Regions from separate parts of the Gluconobacter sp. P5E10 genome, predicted to be linked through region 3. Evidence: riboswitches for the same ligand, from Rfam matches in the RefSeq annotation. Region 3 holds a riboswitch; each other region holds the start of a gene.
The links. Region 3 has a riboswitch for cobalamin ahead of metE (5-methyltetrahydropteroyltriglutamate--homocysteine S-methyltransferase). Riboswitches for the same ligand answer to the same signal wherever they lie in the genome.

Region 1 (4,558 bases), on a different contig from region 3:
CTGCCGATACGACTATCGCGCATGATGGTCAGGCGCTTCTCAGGAGTATGGCCACCACCACATCCGTCCGCCATATCCGCCAGTCCGTCTTCGTGCAGGCCTCCGGTTAAGAGAACTTGTAGGCCGACGCTCCAGGCTGCCGCTACCAGAGGGGGAACACTCAAGGCACTCAGCAGCAAGAACACTGATGCGCTGAGAATACCGATAAGCGCGCCAACCAGGGGCCAGCACCAGACAGACCGCGCCAGAGACCAGTCCTGTCCGCTGACGCGCAGCCATCCCAAGGGAAGGCGGGTCAGCAGGCCCGCACCACAGGCAATGTCTTCTCGAATGGTGCGCCAAAGCCTCATTGAATGGAGACGTCTGATTGGGAAACAGCAGCCTCAGCGAACGTCGCCATACCGTTGTGGCAGGCCAATGCCGCTCTGAGGACGGGAATGGCAACGGCAGACCCAGATCCCTCTCCAAGGCGCAAGCCTAGGTCCAGTATTGGTTTCAGCCTGAGGGCATCTGCCAGCTTTCGGTGACCAGCCTCAGCGGAACAATGCGAGAGCTGTGTGTGGTCGAGTGCTGAGGCAGTCAGTTTGATCAATGGCAGCACGGCTGCGGTACAGACGAAGCCGTCAAGCAGAACCGGGATACGATGGTGTCTGGCGGCCAGAACACTTCCCAGTATGGCGGCCAGTTCGTAACCACCCAGACAACGTGCGGCATGCAAGGGGTCGTTAAGTGACGCCGCGTGCAGACACAGGGCCTCATCAATAACAGAAGCCTTGAGGTTGACGCCCGCCTGATCGAGACCCGTTCCACGTCCTGCCCAGTCCGCGCCTGTGCCCCCCAGAAGCGCTGCGCAAAGTGCGGCGGAGGGGGTTGTGTTGCCAATACCCATTTCGCCTGGGCAAAACAGATCCAGCGCGGGGGATACGGCGGTGTATCCGACCGAGACCGCATCAAGGAATTCGTCTTCGCCCATAGCTGGGGTCGCGGTAAAATCTGCTGTGGCCATTAGATTTCGGACGGGCACAACAGTAAGGTTCGCACCAGCATTCCGGGCAAGCTGATTGATTGCTGCGCCGCCACGCTGGAAATTCGACACCATTTGGGCCGTAACATCCGAAGGCCACGGAGATACCCCCCGGCGGACCACACCATGATTTCCTGCAAAAATCGTTATCTGAACGTGTTCTAGCGTTGGTTTCTGATGGCCTTGCCATTCACCGAGCCAAATGGACAGCTCTTCCAACCGCCCGAGGCTGCCGGGAGGTTTGGTCAGAGTTGCGTCTCGCTCCGCTATCAGGGCGGCGACTTTTGGGTCGGGGTCTGGAAGTGACAGGCAGGCAGTGCGAAGTTCTGCCATGCTGGCGAAAGGGGGCTGACAGGACGAGGGCATGATGTGCGGTGGCATGACAGGTCTTTTGTGCTGTTATCAGGGACCATGCAAGAAGAAGGCGCAGGAGACATTGTGGCACAGACCATCACGCAAACAGGACTACCGGATGTGTCACTGGTCCTCGGGGGCGCCAGGTCAGGAAAAAGCGGGATCGCTGAGGCACTCATCACTGCCCTTCCGGCCCCTTGGGTTTACCTCGCGACCGGTCGGGCTTTTGATGAAGAAATGCAGGCCAGGATAGATTTGCACCGTACCACCCGTGGGAACAAAGGCTGGCGTACAGTTGAAGAGCCGTTTGATATCGCTGGTGTTTTACAGGTCGAGCAGGGTGCGCCGGTTCTGGTTGATTGCCTGACTTTGTGGCTGACAAATCTCATTCTGGAAGATCGTAATGTACACGCCGCGACGAAAGATCTTCTCGAGGCGTTGCAAACACGGAAAGGCCGGACCGTTCTTGTGGGTAACGAGGTAGGGCTCGGAATTGTCCCGGACAATGCCCTGGCTCGTCGTTTCCGCGATGAAGCGGGCCTTCTTCATCAGAAGATCGCCGCAGTCGCCGGAGAAGTGCTGTTTGTGGCGGCGGGTTTGTCTTTGAAAATGAAATGAGCCCATTTCCCGGGCTTTGACACGCTTTCATCCCAGAGATAGGAGAGGGTTTGATGGTTCCTCTGAGAGGAGGATGAAAAGGGAAGCTGGTGCGGCCTTAGAATTAGGTCAAACCCGGCACTGCCCCCGCAACTGTGGACGGTTTTCTGTCCTGCCAGTCTTTCTTTCAGGAAAGGCAGCCACTGGATTTCGATCTGGGAAGGCCCGGTGGGAGAGGAGGTGCTAATGGCGCCTCAGCCGTGAGTCAGGAGACCTGCCATCTGAGCCAAGTGTCATGATCCGGCGGGGTGCCCGGAGTGTGAGGGCGCGCCATCATGTGCGTGTCACTTTCGCGATTGCGAAGGCCTTTCATCGCGCCTTTTGTTATGCCGTTGTGGCTGCAAGAGAGACGAAACCATGGCAGATACCCTGCCTTATCCTGAAACGGGCCAATCATCCGTTTCGCCAGTTTTCCACGTCTGTGTGACGTGTCGTCGCGGTCTACCGGTTGGGAATGACCCTGTTCGGGGGCGACAGCTCTACGATGCCTTGCTTGACCAGGCTGCTGAAGGTGATTTCAGCGTCCAGCCCGTTGAATGTATGGCAGCCTGTAGCCGAGGCTGTATTGCCACGCTTTCCATGCCGGAAAAATGGACTTTTGTTCTAGGTGAACTTGGTCCGGAAAAGCTGTCGGACCTGCTGGCTTACCTTAAGCTTTACCGGGCATCGAAAACCGGAACAGTGATGCCGTCAAAGCGACCTGCATCGCTTTCTGATATGGTTATCGCCCGTCTTCCATCTTCATTGTCTGCTTCACAGGAACTTTCATGATGTCCCAGACTGTTTCAGGCTCCGGTCGCAAGATTCCGGTTACGATCATCACAGGTTTTCTGGGGGCAGGGAAAACAACCCTTCTGCGAAATCTTCTCGCACAGGCTGATGGGCGCCGTATTGCAATCGTCGTGAACGAGTTCGGTTCGCTTGGGATCGACGGTGAAATCCTGCGGTCCTGCGGGATCGAAGGATGTGCTGACGAGGATATCGTCGAACTCACCAACGGATGCCTCTGCTGCACGGTTGCAGACGACTTCATTCCAACCATGGAGGCTCTGATTGATCGCCCTGATCCGCCAGAGCACATCGTGATCGAGACATCTGGCCTTGCGCTGCCCAAGCCTCTTCTCAAGGCATTCAGCTGGCCCGGGATCCGTACCCGCATGACCGTTGATGGTGTGATTACGCTTGTGGACGCACCTGCTGTCGCCGCGGGTCGCTTTGCCGACGATCCGGAAGCTGTTGCTGCACAGCAGGCTGCTGACCCTTCTCTGGATCATGATAATCCGTTGGCTGAAGTCTATGAAGATCAGTTGAATGCGGCAGATCTGATTGTTCTGAACAAGACTGATCTTCTGGATGAAGCCGGGATTGATGCGGTTGAAAAGGGCATTAACGAGGCCGTGCCGCGGAAAGTTATTACGCTGCGCGCAGTAGAGGGACGACTGGACCCCGCTGTTCTGCTGGGAATTGGTGCCGGTGCCGAAGACGACCTTCAGGCGCGCCCGTCCAACCATGATGGCGCAGATGATCACGAACATGATGACTTCGAGAGTTTCGTCGTAGTCCTTCCGGAGCAGAAGAGTGCTGAAGCGTTGCTCAAACGCCTGAGCGAGGTTGCGGGGCAATTCGATATCCTCCGCATGAAAGGCTTTGCAGCGGTGCAGGGTAAAAAATTGCGGTTGGCCGTGCAGGGTGTCGGGACCCGTTTCCGTCATGAATTTGATGTACCTCTCGCAGATGCCGGTCGCGACGGGCGCCTTGTCGTAATTGGCCAGACAGGCCTGGATCGCGCAGCCATCGAAGCCGCATTGCTGGCGGACTGACCTGATGCATCTGCTTGTCCGGGAACGACACGGAATAGACGATCAGGACGTGGCCGAGGATCTCGGTCATGCGCCTGCTGACGTCGTGTTTCTGTCCTTCTCGGATAGCGATCTTCTGGCGCTTGAGCGGGCCTATTCCCGTTTGAATGAGCAGGCCCCGACCGGCGCAGGTTTTTCGCTGCGACTGGTCAGTCTTGCTCGCCTCAGACACCCCATGTCGGTCGATTTATACGTTGAGCAGACCATAGCATCGTCCCGATGCGTCATCGCACGGCTTCTGGGTGGCGTGGATTACTGGCGATATGGGGCGGAAGAACTCCGGAATTTTTGTAGCAGGAACAGCATTCCACTGGCTCTGTTGCCCGGAGATGCCCGTCAGGATGCACGGCTTGAAGAGTGGACCAGCGTCGAAGCAGAAAACCATTCCAGACTTACGGGGTTTCTGAGGGAAGGTGGTCCTGAGAATGCGCGTCGCGCCCTTTTGCTCATGGCTCATCTGGCCGGATATGGAGATGACGTTTCAGGGCAACCCGCGGCGCTCCCCCCGGCTGGAATTTATCGCCAGACGACTGCGGATTTTCCTTTAAGAGCCACAATCGTTTTCTACCGCGTTCACCTTCTGGCTGCCGATACAGCAGCGATTGACAGTCTTGCCGATGAACTGGAAAAGTCCGGGGTCGCGACAGATGTTCTATATGTCGCA
Region 2 (4,558 bases), on a different contig from region 3:
GAACCTCGTTCCCGGAGGCATTCACTGACGCTGAAGGATGGAATGATCCATAACGAGACCACGTATAGGCAACATTTCCCGACAGGCTCCAGTGTTTGCCCAGCCTGAGGTCTCCCTGCCATTCCACACCCCGTGACTTTTGAACGCCCGCCGTTGCCACGCTGTCCACACCGGTAGCAACGAGAACTCGGGTACGGCGGATATCGTACAGAGACAGCGTAGAGGACAGGCGCCCTTTCCAGAAAGAGCCCTTGGCGCCGATTTCTCCCTGCCTGGACTGACTCAGGCGTGAAAACTGCCCTTTATTAACCAGGAAGATATTGGAGCCCGGCGGATCTTCAGCCGTTGTGTACACGCCGTAGAGGCTGATGTTATCTGTCAGATCATAAACAGGGCCAATCCTGAAGTTGGCAGGATTGTAGTTCCCCTTGAAGCTGGTCGCAGGATTGAACGCACCGGACTGGCTATAATTCTGACGGTCCAGTTTCAGCCAGTCATAGCGAAATCCACCCACTACACGCAGATCGTCCCGCACCGTCAGGACGTCTTCCATGAAGATACCTGCGTCCACCATGGTTGTGGGAGATTTCGTATACGGATATTCCCCCGCAAAACTCCCCACGGCCGTGCTCTCAGGACTACTCAGAGAAACACTGTCCGCATATGTCGCGTCCGGAAAACCACGGTTCCGGATGAGCCGCACATAATACGCGTCTCCACCGACAACCAGACGGTTCTTCATTCCGAAAACATGAAAATCAAACTGACCATCCAGCGTGTCACCCACCTGATGCTGGTTCATATAAACATAGAACCGATCCCGGCCGACCCGACCGGGTGCAATGGCATTTCCCGCTGCGTCCGTCTGCCCGGCTGAACCGATATAGCTATAGGATTCAGCGTTATTCCAGTTGCGCTTGGCGTAAAGGACATAGGTTTTATTGTGGAACGTCATGTTCTCCGTTGGCTGCCACGTCAGATGAAGCGTCGGGGTCACATTAACCGAGCCAGCTTTTGCATCCTTGGCATTGTAATACCGCCAGAGCGATGATCGACTTACGCCTAATCCCTTGGAAGACGATAGCAGGCCGCCCACACCATCATGGACCTGAGCCAGCGGGACCAAAGGGGTTCCATAGTACGTCGACAAGCGATCTGTCAGATAGTCGACGCCAAAGCGGGCTGTAAATTTCTTCGAAGGGTGCCAGAGCAACGTTGTCGTGAAATCGTTGCTGTGTGGGTCTGCGCCAGCAACGTATCCATCAGACGAGGTACGACTGAAATCACTTCGAATGGCCAAAGTGTCAGTAATGGGAACCGAACCGCCAACACCAGCATTCCATGTATTGAAACTGCCATAAGATACCAGAGCATTAGCATGCGGCCCATCAAACGCAGGGTCACGCGTTCGCATGTCCACCGTGCCGCCAACAGCGCCCTGCCCGTACAGAACAGACGACGGCCCCTTGAGAACCTGAACGCTCTCAAGATTAAAGCTGTTGAGCGGACGGTTCACCATCGTGGTCGGGCCGTAATAAATGCCATCTCGCAGGATCAGAACCTGATTCCCGCTGAAGCCGCGCATCATCATCTGCGCCGGACTTCCTGGAGATCCACCGGAAGAAACACCCGGTGCACTGTCTGCGGAGTCTTCAGCGTGCGCATAACCGCGCTGTTCCATCACGCTGCGCTGAATCACATTGATTGTCGCAGGATTATGTTGAACCGTCAGCCCAAGTCTGCCCCCGATAACAGCACTATCCTTCAGCGGCTGCGCCCGACCGTGCGCCGTAATGTGTTCTTCTTTCGCTTTGGCTGCCGCCTTCCTGACGTCTTCTGCCTGGGCGAACGCAGGCTGAAAAACGGTCAATGCCGCGACGGGCAACACACCGACAAAACTGATTTTCCTCATGGATAACGCAAACTTCACTCAACAATGCGTCACTACGATGAGCAGGATGAACCATCCTGCTGCGTCCGGTGCACCCCGCCCTTTCGCTTCGTCCATGACCATTTTCGATGGCAGGTCTCCTGGCTTGCGGATCATCGGCAGATCGCGAGCCTTCCCAAGGCTGACGCCCCAGTGGCCGGGTTCCCGGAACCCATCGTGATCAGCCTCACCGCTTACAGTTGCGGGGGCAGCCGCAGCATTTCACTGCGTTCCCTTTTCATCCCCTTCCGGGGAACCATCATTGAGCAGGGGCATAACCGAAACTCCCATATAGTCAAACACGTATGTTATAACATATCAATAACTGAAGTTATCAATTTGAACAATGGAGGCGCCTCGATCCTTGGAAGAGAAACCAAAACATGCCTAACCTCATGCTTCCCCACTCTGGACAGAAAGTGTCGCAGGATGAAGCTCTGTCGTTTTGGTCCCTTGGATCAGGAAACACCTGGACTCATTGATGACACTGGCATCCTGAGAAGCCTCGCAGGGGTTCTACCTGATATTACGGCTGCCGATCTCTCTCCGGATAAGCTGGACGCCTTACGGGCCATTAATCCGAACACTCTTCCTGTCGTTTCAGAAGCACCACGCTACGGTATTCCGTTCTCAGGTGCCGGAAAGTACATCTGCATTGGCCTGAACTATCGGGATCATGCCGAGGAAGCAGGCCTTCCCCTCCCCTCAGAGCCAATCGTCTTCATGAAAGCCATCTCTGCCCTGACGGGTCCGAGCGATGGTATTCTGGTCCCCCAACATGCCACCAAATTGGACTGGGAAGTCGAACTCGCAGTCATTATTGGCACCAAAGCGTCCTACGTCTCCCCGGAGAAGGCCTTGGAGCATGTTGCGGGATATTGTGTCGCCAATGATGTCTCTGAACGCTCATTTCAGATGCAGACAAGCCAATGGGACAAAGGCAAAGGCTGCGACACATTCGGGCCTTTGGGACCATGGCTTGTGACGACCGATGAAATCGCCGATCCGCAAGCACTCTCCATGCGGTTAGATGTCAACGGACACCGTCGGCAGGCCGGGCATACCTCCAACATGATCTTTGACGTCCGCAGCATCATTTCACATGTCAGCCATTACATGACCCTGATGCCGGGCGATATCATTGCCACAGGAACACCTGCCGGCGTCGGAATGGGCATCAAGCCTCACCCAGTCTATCTCGAACCAGGAGATGTCGTAGAGCTGGAAATCGAAGGGCTTGGAATTCAAAGGCAGACCGTGAAGGCCAGTTCTTAGCTGATTCGACAGGAAAAGGTCTCTTACGAAGCGATTCTTAAAAAAAACACTCATTTTCATAATTATTTTTTTGTAGGAACCACTTGCCCGCTCAACATCGCAGGAATGCTGCCTACAATGTAACAACTGCGAAGGTGCGTGAATTAAAGATTGAAGTTTCTGAGAATGAATATCATTTGTAACTTTAGAAATACGGGAAAGTCAGCTGAAATTCTCGTGAAAATTCATTTTCCAGGAGGCAGTTAGCCCTTTCCATGAGACTTCCAGCGTCGAACGTTCCTCAACGTACACATCTAGGCCCAATGCTTTTTACAGCACTTTTGCTGTCAGGTACGTGGAATGGCGCCTTTGCCGCGACCACTGATGACGTATCTCCAGAAGTTCGTAAGAAATCAGCTTCAACGACCGGTCTTAAAGAGGAACGTTCCGCTTCACCAAAATCGCAGAGCACGCAACAGAAACACGCGTCACAAGAAGATGAGACCCCCGGCAGCATTGAGCAGCTTCTGGTGCAGGGTCATCGCCGCAACGCCTCTACGGATGGTACCGGCACTTATACGGTCTCTGCGGTCTCTACGACGAAAATGCTCCTCAAACCGCTGGACGTTCCACAATCCATCTCGGTCCTCAGCAGCCAGCAAATGAAAGACCAGAACCTCAATACGGTTGATGCTGCGCTCAAACAGGTCGCGGGCGTGAACGTCAATATGTATGGCGACGGAACGGGCGGATACACTGCCCGCGGCTTCTCGTTACAGGCCCAGTATGACGGTGTCCCGTCCATGAGTGGGCTGACTTTAAGCCAGCAGTATGATCTGGCCATCTACGATCGTATTGAAGTCCTGCGTGGACCAGACGGCATGCTTCAGGGCTCCAGCACACCCGGCGGGAGTGTCAATTTCGTCCATAAGCGCCCGACCGATGACTTTCAGGGCAATGCGTCGTTCTCGGCTGGCTCATGGAACAATTACCATGCCACCCTTGATGTCGGCGGCCCTCTCGCGCACTCGAAAATTGTCTCAGCACGACTTGTCGTCGCAGGCACCGACCGCAACCAGTTCTACAACAATGCCTATGATCGTCGCTGGACGATTTATGGCGTCACAGATGTGCACTTAACGCGGCATGACACCCTGACAGTCTCCGTGACGTCTCAAAGTAACGATACAACCCGTTATATGGGGCTTCCCCGTGCCAGTAATGGCGCGGATCTGAATCTGCCGACGAGCACGTTGGTGGGGGCCAACTGGGGCAAATCCGAAGTCCCGATGACTGAAGTTGAAGCACAACTGGAGCATCTTTTCTCTCATGGCTGGCGCGGGCGCCTCAACTACCGTCACCGAACCGCAGCCA
Region 3 (4,558 bases):
GTTTTGCTGGCAGCCCGAAGCAGGTCCACCATTTCCTCAACAGACGGCACGCGCGGGGAATGGATATCGTAAACGCCCGGCCCGATTTCCGCAGGGTAGCGATAAGCTGCGAACGCATCGAGTAGTTCCATGCGGGAGCGGGCGGTTTCAATCGAAATCACATCCGCATCCATTGCGCCAATGGCGGCAATGATATCGTTGAATTCCGAGTAGCACATATGGGTATGGATCTGCGTGGCGTCCTGCACACCTGAGGCTGAAATACGGAAACTTTCTACGGCCCAGTCCAGATAGGATTGCCAGTCTGCGCGACGGAGCGGCAGGCCTTCACGCAAGGCGGCTTCGTCAATCTGGATAATGCCGCATCCAGCTTTTTCCAGATCACACACTTCATCCCGGATCGCGAAAGCGATCTGTCGGCACGTTTCCGAACGCGGTTGATCGTCTCGCACGAAAGACCAGTTCAGGATCGTGACAGGTCCCGTCAGCATACCTTTCATCGGGCGGCTGGTGATGGACTGGGCATATTCCCACCATTCAACCGTCATGGCTTTTGGGCGTGACACATCTCCGAAAATGATGGGGGGCCGGACATAGCGAGACCCGTAGGACTGCACCCAGGCGTGCTTCGTGAACGCAAAGCCGGAAAGCTGCTCCCCGAAATATTGCACCATGTCATTGCGCTCGAACTCGCCATGCACCAGCACATCAAGATCAATTTCTTCCTGCCAGCGGATAGTCCGGGCGGTTTCTTCCCGCAGGAAGACTTCGTAAGCCTCAGAAGAGAGCTCTCCTCGTGCATGATCCGCACGGGCTTTGCGGACTTCAGGTGTCTGGGGGAAGGAACCGATTGTCGTCGTCGGATACAAAGGCAGCTTGAGTTTGGCCTGTTGCAACGGACGGCGCGCGGGGAAGGGTGAATGGCGCTGGGCGAGAGCTGGATTGCGATCCGCAGAGCGTGCCTGAACGGCAGGATCGTTGATTTTTACAGAAGAGCGGCGCGTCCGAAGAGCCGCAGCGTTTTCGGCCAGAGTTGCTTGCACGACGTCCCGGCCTTCATTCAGGGCGCGCGCCAGTGTGTGCAACTCCTCGATTTTCTGAACGGCGAATGCGAGCCACGATTTCACATCTGCGTCCAGATCTGTCTCCCGTTCCAGATCAATGGGTGTGTGGAGGAGAGAGCAGGACGGAGCAAGGATCAGGTCACGCTGGCGCGCCAGCGGTTCAAGATGGTCCAGAAGCGCGTTCAGGTCGGCCTTCCAGATATTCCGCCCATCCACTACGCCCAGAGATAGCAACAGGTCAGGTCGTGCTTTTTCCAGAATGGATGCAAGCTGGTCGGGAGCGCGGACAAGATCCACATGCAGGCCGTGAACTGGCAGGCTTAGGGCGATGTCCTGATTGTCTCCGAGCACACCGAAATACGTCGCGAGCATCAGTTTCAGGTCTGGAACAGCTGCTGTCAAAATATTGTAGGTCGTTTTGAAAGCTGTAGCAGCATTTCCCGGCAGATCCAGAACAAGACACGGCTCGTCAATCTGAACCCAATCTGCGCCTTCTGCTCGGAGGGCGTTTAGAACCCGTTCATAAACGGGCAGCAAGGTAGGGAGCAGATCAAGGCAATCAAACGCCGGGCCGTCACATTTTCCCAGAAGCAGGAAACTGACAGGGCCGAGCAGAACAGGGCGTGTCTCAATCCCAAGCGCCTTGGCTTCACGATATTCATCCACCACTTTTGTGGAGGCGAGGCGGAACGTCTGGTCTGCTGTGAATTGCGGAACAAGGTAATGGTAGTTCGTGTCAAACCACTTGGTCATTTCGGCGGCAGGGACATCCTGAGGGGTGTCATGAGCATGCCCGCAGCCACACTCTTCGGATGTCGTTTGGGAGCCGCGCGCCATGGCGAAGTAGGTTCCCAAGTCCACCTTGCCCTGCACGTTGCCGTAAATGGCAGGAACAGCACCGACCATTGCGGATGTATCCAGCACATGATCGTAAAGCGAAAAATCGTTGGAAGGGATGATCTCTGCGCCGAGGTCTTTCTGGCGCTGCCAGGCTGACGCCCGAAGGGAAGCGGCTGTGGAAAGCAGATCATCGGCGGAAGAATTCCCCGCCCAGTACTGTTCAAGAGCGGTTTTCAGTTCACGGCGGGTGCCGATACGCGGAAAGCCCAGAGTTGCGACGCGGACGGTCATGAAAGCCTCGACAGGTTCGTGGCAGTGCGCTCGCAGGGCATGCAGGATCGTTCACGCCCCGAACAGGAAATGTGCGGCGTGGAGACATGCGTGACCCGTCCGGAACGCCCCGCCGGAGGATGTTATGTGCCGTGGCAGGTCTCCTGGCTTACGGGTCTTCGCGCTGATTCCGCCTTCCCGGACTTTCATCCAGTGGCCTGTATGGAATCGGCACTCGCCGCTGACAGTTGCGGGGGCAGCGCCGGCTTTGCATCGGCTTCCCTCTTAGCCACGCCGGATGCGTGAACATCCGACATGGAACCATGACAAGCCTTATGACTGCCGCATGTTCTGAAAAAGAGTCAATAGCTCTTGCTCATATAAAGAACTCCTTATATGTAAATCCGTATGGAACAGGCCCTCATCATTTTCCAGGCACTGGCAGACATGACCCGTCTGCGGATTCTGGCCCTTCTGCGCGAGATGGAACTGTCCATCGGCGAGGTGGCGCAGGTGCTTGGGCAAAGTCAGCCCCGCGTGTCACGGCATGTGAAGATCCTGGCAGATGCGGGATTGATTGAGCGCCGCAAGGAAGGAAGTTGGGTCTTTTTGACTTTGGGCGTTCCGGATCTTCTAGAGCCTGTCTTTATGGCGTTGGATCGATGGACTGCGCGGGAACCGGCGGAAATCCGTGCGGATCGTATTCGCTTGCAGGCCATTCGAGATGTTCGTGCGCTCGCGGCGGAAGACTGGTTTGAAACCCACGCGGCAGAATGGGACGCATTGCGTTCCTTGCATGTGTCCGAACAGGAGGTCGAAGCAGCGATCGTAAAGACGCTCTCAGCATCTCCGGTCGGCCGCCTTGTGGATATAGGCACTGGAACCGGTCGTATGATGGAATTGCTGGGAAGCGGCGCCCAGACAGTCATCGGGTTTGATCGCAGTCCCTCCATGCTGCGATTGGCGCGGACCAAGCTGGCGGAAGCTGGTCTGGAGCAGGCTGATCTGCGGCAGGGGGACTTTCAGGCCCTTCCGTTGCCGGAGCATTCAGCCGATGTCGCCGTCATGCATCAGGTTCTGCACTATGCACAGCATCCGGCTGCTGTAATTGCGGAAGCCGCGCGGATTCTGGATGCCAACGGTCGATTGCTGATTATCGATTTTGCTTCCCATAATCGGGAAGAACTTCGCACACGGGATGCGCATGTTCGGCTTGGATTTACCGACGCGCAGATGGCGACGTGGTTTCGCGCTGCCGGTCTGGTTCCCGCAGAACCAGTGGCTCTTGAAGGCGAGCTGACTGTGAAACTCTGGCTCGGCCAACGCCCCAACTAAGCTGAATTATTGAATAAGGAGCTGGCGTGATGCCCGCACAGAAAGGGCCTCTGCCCGCAATTTCGTTCGAGTTTTTCCCTGCAAAGTCGGAAAAGGCAGCCGCCACGCTGCTGGAAAACGCAAAAACGCTAGCTGCTTTTGGTCCGCAGTTTATGTCCGTGACGTATGGGGCAGGTGGGTCAACACGGGACCGCACCCTGGCCACGCTGAAAGACATGGTTCGGGAAACTGGCGCGCCAACGGCTGGGCATCTGACCTGCGTGGGGGCCTCCAAAGAAGACGTCAATGCCGTGGCGCAGGCGTACTGGGACGCTGGTGTGAAGCACATTGTGGCCCTGCGTGGTGATCCGCCGCCGTCAGCCGGGGGCGTCTATGAGCCTCACCCGGAAGGCTACGCGGGGGCTGTGGATCTGGTGCACGGATTGAAGGAGATTGCACCGTTCGAAATCTCCGTTGCGGCATATCCGGAAACGCATCCTGCCGCGCTTAGCCCGCAGTCGGATCTGGAGCATCTGCGCGCGAAGATTGATGCGGGTGCGGACCGGGCTTTGACGCAGTTCTTCTTCGAAGCAGACACATTTCTACGCTTCCGGGACCGTGCTGTGGCCATTGGAATCGAGCGGCCGATCGTGCCGGGTATTCTTCCGGTTGGAAGTGCTGCGCAGGCCTGGAAGTTTGCCGATATGTGTGGTGCAAACGTGCCGAAGTGGATGCGCGACCTGTTTGAGGGGCTGGATGAAACGCCCCAGGCACGGGCGTTTGTCGCGGCTACGATTGCAGACCGGCTTTGTCAGACACTGAAAGCTGAAGGGGTGAAGCAATTCCATTTCTATACGTTGAATCATGCAGATACAGCATCAGCCCTTTGCCGCCTTCTTGGGCGACGTCCGATCTGAATCGGAGAGGGCTGGATTTCCTGCGCAAACGGGGTGACAAAAGGGAATGACAAGATTCCCGATCGTTCTTCTCGACTACGATGGTACTCTGGCGGAAACGCAGCCGGCCATTCTTCGCAGCCTGAAGGAAGCCTTTGAAGCCAGTGGCTACAA

Region 1: another riboswitch for cobalamin. It lies ahead of KP707_RS10115 (DUF1636 domain-containing protein); the one in region 3 lies ahead of metE (5-methyltetrahydropteroyltriglutamate--homocysteine S-methyltransferase).
Region 2: another riboswitch for cobalamin. It lies ahead of KP707_RS09995 (TonB-dependent siderophore receptor); the one in region 3 lies ahead of metE (5-methyltetrahydropteroyltriglutamate--homocysteine S-methyltransferase).

What each region holds. Positions count from the first base shown of each region.
Region 1 covers NZ_JACRVZ010000004.1:302,999-307,556, reverse strand. Annotated here, with positions in the region: gene cobS (adenosylcobinamide-GDP ribazoletransferase) at 1-350, opposite strand, end outside; gene cobT (nicotinate-nucleotide--dimethylbenzimidazole phosphoribosyltransferase) at 347-1,390, opposite strand; gene cobU (bifunctional adenosylcobinamide kinase/adenosylcobinamide-phosphate guanylyltransferase) at 1,436-1,996, shown strand; cobalamin riboswitch at 2,034-2,272, shown strand; gene KP707_RS10115 (DUF1636 domain-containing protein) at 2,393-2,806, shown strand; gene cobW (cobalamin biosynthesis protein CobW) at 2,803-3,855, shown strand; gene cobN (cobaltochelatase subunit CobN) at 3,860-4,558, shown strand, end outside.
Region 2 covers NZ_JACRVZ010000004.1:274,887-279,444, forward strand. Annotated here, with positions in the region: gene KP707_RS09995 (TonB-dependent siderophore receptor) at 1-1,912, opposite strand, end outside; cobalamin riboswitch at 2,004-2,206, opposite strand; gene KP707_RS10000 (fumarylacetoacetate hydrolase family protein) at 2,360-3,205, shown strand; gene KP707_RS10005 (TonB-dependent siderophore receptor) at 3,508-4,558, shown strand, end outside.
Region 3 covers NZ_JACRVZ010000001.1:174,118-178,675, forward strand. Annotated here, with positions in the region: gene metE (5-methyltetrahydropteroyltriglutamate--homocysteine S-methyltransferase) at 1-2,195, opposite strand, end outside; cobalamin riboswitch at 2,311-2,515, opposite strand; gene KP707_RS00695 (metalloregulator ArsR/SmtB family transcription factor) at 2,583-3,509, shown strand; gene metF (methylenetetrahydrofolate reductase [NAD(P)H]) at 3,539-4,405, shown strand; gene KP707_RS00705 (HAD family hydrolase) at 4,452-4,558, shown strand, end outside.